2 regions of the Paenibacillus sp. PsM32 genome follow, and region 2 is predicted to be linked to the other one. Evidence: a T-box and tRNA genes for the amino acid it is inferred to sense, from the RefSeq annotation. Region 2 holds a T-box; the other holds one or more tRNA genes.
What was found. The T-box of region 2 lies ahead of QCD85_RS16600 (valine--tRNA ligase). A T-box ahead of a tRNA ligase gene usually reads a tRNA of that ligase, here a tRNA-Val.

Region 1 (2,487 bases), on a different contig from region 2:
CATCTATGCTGCAACAGGTAAATCGGTAACATTATCTACTAAAATGAATTGGGTTTCTTCAAATCCTTCTGTAGCGACTGTTAAAGGATCAAGTGTTAAAGCACTGAATCTAGGAACAACAACGTTAACAGGTTCGTATCAAGGGTTAACATTGACAGTTAAAGTGAATGTAACTGCGAAGTTGAAAAAACTAACGTTCTCTGAGAAAGCATTGAAATTGACTGTAGGCGATGCTAAATCTGTTCAAATCGTAGCTGAATACGATACAGGTACTAAAGTCGATGTTACGAAAGAAGCAACATGGACAAGTACTAAAGCAAATATCGCTACAGTAACAGAAGGTAAAATTACAGCACTTGCTAAAGGAACAACTACTATTAAAGTAGAATATGGCGATAAAAAGCTATCAACTACAGTAAATGTAAAAGAAGTTGTACCAGCCAAACAATAATCATATCGACTCACTTCATGTGAGGATATAACTTTAAGACTCTACCTAATCAGGTAGAGTCTTTTGTATAACAAGGATAGTTGGATATAGCAGAAGATATATAGGAGAGCGACTTGCCAAAAGGCAGTACTTCATTTAAAATAAGAACAAAAGTTCGTATATAGTTGTAGATAGACTGTATACGATATTGTTAGGAGAGATACAGAATGTTAGAAGATAACGAACGCAAATTGTTACGTATTTTATATAACTTCTTTTCGTTATACCGTCGTATGCCAGAATGGAGAGAATTATCATTTAAGACAGGCAAAACCACCAACGAACTCAGTCAAATCTTATTGTCTTTAGAAAATAAACAATACATATACTGGGACAGCAAACTTGAAGTAAACAGTATCGTCATGATTCAGGGCTGGGAGCGCAAAGAAAAGACGGTACTGCCTCTTCCAGAGTCTTATTGGACACAATATTGAAGTACATATACAACAGACTTGGCGGAGTCTGTACCCTGCCTAACCGGAAGTATGAATCACTACTAGAGAGCGCATAGTCGTATGCAAGCAATTGATTGACAACACTATAAATTCTTGATATTATATGGAAGTTGTCATACTTATTTTGACCTGTTAGCTCAGCGGGAGAGCACTATCTTGACAGGGTAGGGGTCAGTGGTTCGATCCCACTACAGGTCATAACCGAAAGTCCTTGTCTATCAAGGGCTTTTTTATTTTTTGAATAAAGGAGCGACATCATATGATTCAGCGTTACCGTATTACAAGAGAAATGCAACAACCAGAAGGTCAAGTGGATCCGATTACATTAGAAGAGTGTCAGGCTTATTTTGCGTTGCAGCCGGACTTTATCTATACCCCTGTGTTTACCGTTAAAGGAGAAGCTACGATGTCGATCGAAGGAGATTTCTTCTTGTGGGATATTGGAACAGCTTCAATTCCGTTTCGTCATTATGAAGGTGATCTATACGTATCAGGTACCAATGAAGCTGTTATCCCGAAAATGATAGAAGTGGCTAGTGCATTACGAGCAGACATTGCAGAAGGATAAGGCTGTCTGAATAAAGTTCCAAATGATTTTGGAACTTTTTTTATTTTTCTAAAATTCCTCAAACAACATATTAATACTATTTGATAACGATTACAAACTACATATACCTCTAATCATTTTCTAAGTATTTCCAATATATTTGTAAAAGTGTGTTTTAAACAACTGTAATCGGGGTCATATTAAATAAGCGTATCATTCAAGAGCGTATTAATTGATTTGGAGGAATTATGATGAACTTAGAATCTATGGTAACAGCACCTGTAATGGAAACAGAAGATACAGAAAATAGCTTTGTGGCTCAAGTACATGCTATTTTGAAAAATCGTCAAAATTCCGATTTAGCAGTAAGAGGCAAAATTAGCGAATTGGTTAGCCGATATACAGCAACAACCAACTAAACTGCATACATTTATCTAACAACAACTATAAATCATACTATATATAAAAACAGGTTGAACATTAGTGTTCGCCTGTTTTTTGATGTGTAGATTGATAAAGCATACATAGAGGCTCCTCTTACATATGTATCTGGAAAGTAAAAAAGAGGCAATAAAATACGCTTGATGAAGGTGTAATAAAACAGTAAAAAGCCCTGTATATCTACAAATATTCCAACAAAATACCAGATAGGTTTACTATAAGCACAGAAAAAAATGGTTTAATTTTTGACTTATGGTAAATATTTTTGATAATAACTGTGCTTCTTTTGATTTGAATTGTAATTAAAAGGTTAAATCCTTGTATAGATTAGATTTATTTGTATACGATGGTAGCTTAGTACATTTATTTTAAAGGTATCCACCTTGTCGAATAAACGATTTACTAGCCCAATCAATTCAACAAGAAAAGGGGTAGAATCTTATGCGTCAACAGCACCGATATGTCAATATGGATGTGCAGTACAATGACCAGATTCTTGATGTTAGTATTGTTTTTTATATGTATGGTAAGTTATCCAAATCGTATATTCGTTT
Region 2 (2,487 bases):
CAAAGTAAGTGATCAATTGACTATCATAGATCAACCGATCGGCAAAGATCGCCACCACAAACAGCGTCGACGGGTGTCTCCGACAGGGCAAGAAGCGATTACTCATATTGAGAAAATATACAGTTCAGCCAGAGCGAGTCTTGTGCGGTTAACACTAGAAACAGGGCGAACTCATCAAATTCGTGTGCATATGAGTGATGCCGGTCATACTCTTATCGGAGATGTTCTTTATGGAGGTAGTCAAGAATTTTATCGTCAGGCACTTCATGGAGAACAATTAACATTTGAACATCCTTTTACAGAGGAAATAATGACTGTTAATGATCCTTTACCAGAAGATATGATCGAATTATTGGATCAATCAGGCATACCTCGCCTTTAAGTCAGCTCTATGACAGGTTTTTTATTGACTTTGATAGGAGCAACGGGTATGATTTGGAGTAAATATTGATTTATTTATGATCTCAATAACCTTGAACGGGAATAGTAGATTATATCGTCCTCAAGAGAGTAGAACTGTTGCGCTGAAAGGTTCTATAGGATCCGGTAGATCGAAGTCGCCTGGGAGTTGTTTATTTGAATTTCAGTAAACCTATTAGATGGATACTGAATGTAGAATAAACCGGTAGCAGCCGTTATCTGCCTCGGAGTGTCGTTCATAGGCTTTTTTATGCATGGACGAAACAAAGGTGGTACCGCGAGAGCTAAGTCCTTTCGTCCTTTGAGACGAAGGGCTTTTTTTATTGAGAATTTTAGCAAAATGACTACGAATATGGGGGTATTTACTATGGCAGATACGTATGAGAATCAAGCAACAACTTCAATGCCGACAACTTATGATCCTAAAGCGGCAGAACGTAAATGGTATGACTATTGGATGGAAAATGATTTTTTCAAAGCAGGGCAACGTCCTGATGCGAAGCCATATACAATCGTTATTCCACCTCCTAACGTAACAGGTATGCTTCATATTGGACATGCACTTGATTTTACATTGCAAGATATTATGACACGTACCAAACGGATGCAAGGTTTTGATGCGCTTTGGCTTCCAGGAGCAGATCATGCAGGGATTGCAACACAGACCAAAGTAGAGCAGAATCTGCGTGCAGAAGGTATTACTCGTCATGATTTGGGACGTGAGAAGTTTGTAGAAAAAGTATGGGAATGGAAAGACAAATACGCAGCTAACATTCATGAGCAATGGGCGAAAATGGGCTTTTCTCTTGATTATTCACGCGAACGTTTTACATTGGATGAAGGTCTATCCAAAGCGGTTCGTGAAGTATTTGTAAAGCTATACAACAAAGGTCTCATTTATCGTGGTAAATACATTATTAACTGGGACCCTGAAGCACGTACAGCTTTATCAGATATCGAAGTAGAATACAAAGAAGTGAACGGACATCTGTATCATTTACAATACCCGCTTCAAGATGGTAGCGGACATATTGTGGTAGCAACGACTCGCCCGGAGACAATGCTTGGTGATACAGCGGTAGCCGTTCATCCCAAAGACGAACGTTACAAAGATATGATTGGTAAAATGCTAGTATTACCAATTACCGGACGTGAAATTCCGATTATTGCTGATGATTATGTTGACCGTGAATTCGGTAGTGGCGCTGTAAAAATCACTCCTGCTCATGATCCGAATGACTTTGAAATGGGACATCGTCATGATCTGCCTCAGATCGTAGTAATGGATGAGACAGGCACGATGAATGAAAATGCAGCGCAATACGAAGGATTAGATCGTAGTGAATGTCGCAAACAGATCGTTAAAGATCTAGAAGCAGCAGGCGTTTTGATCAAAATCGAAGATCATGTACACCAAGTAGGGCACAGCGAACGTACAGGCGCAGTAGTTGAACCGTATTTGTCTACGCAATGGTTTGTAAAAATGAAACCACTTGCTGATGTTGCGATTAAAGCGCAAAAAGAAGGCGAAGGCGTTAACTTTGTACCGGATCGTTTTGAAAAAACGTATTTGAACTGGATTGAAAATGTACGTGACTGGTGTATCTCCCGTCAATTATGGTGGGGACATCGTATTCCAGCATGGCATTGTGAAGAAACAGGCGAGATTATTGTAGCAACCGAAGATCCAAGTCATTTGCCTGAACATGCAGGTAAAACTTTGCGTCAAGATGAAGATGTATTGGATACATGGTTCAGTTCTGCATTATGGCCGTTCTCTACACTTGGCTGGCCGGATGAAACAGAAGATTTGAAACGTTATTATCCTACTGATTTACTTGTAACTGGATACGATATTATCTATTTCTGGGTATCTCGTATGATCTTTACAGCACTTGAATTTACAGATCAAATTCCATTTAAAGACGTATTGATGCATGGTTTGGTACGTGCTGCGGATGGACAGAAAATGTCCAAGTCGCTAGGTAACGGTATTGATCCACTTGAAGTGATTGAGCAATATGGTACAGATGCGATGCGTTATATGTTGTCTACAAGTAGTACACC

Region 1: it has a tRNA-Val gene. The T-box ahead of QCD85_RS16600 (valine--tRNA ligase) is inferred to sense a tRNA for this amino acid. The anticodon was not compared.

Annotation. Positions count from the first base shown of each region.
Region 1 covers NZ_JARUWY010000008.1:13,417-15,903, forward strand. Annotated here, with positions in the region: gene QCD85_RS15490 (Ig-like domain-containing protein) at 1-451, shown strand, start outside; gene QCD85_RS15495 (hypothetical protein) at 658-924, shown strand; tRNA gene QCD85_RS15500 (tRNA-Val) at 1,072-1,143, shown strand; gene QCD85_RS15505 (hypothetical protein) at 1,205-1,513, shown strand; gene QCD85_RS15510 (hypothetical protein) at 1,744-1,911, shown strand; gene QCD85_RS15515 (hypothetical protein) at 2,375-2,487, shown strand, end outside.
Region 2 covers NZ_JARUWY010000009.1:19,944-22,430, reverse strand. Annotated here, with positions in the region: gene QCD85_RS16605 (RluA family pseudouridine synthase) at 1-382, shown strand, start outside; T-box leader at 465-725, shown strand; gene QCD85_RS16600 (valine--tRNA ligase) at 788-2,487, shown strand, end outside.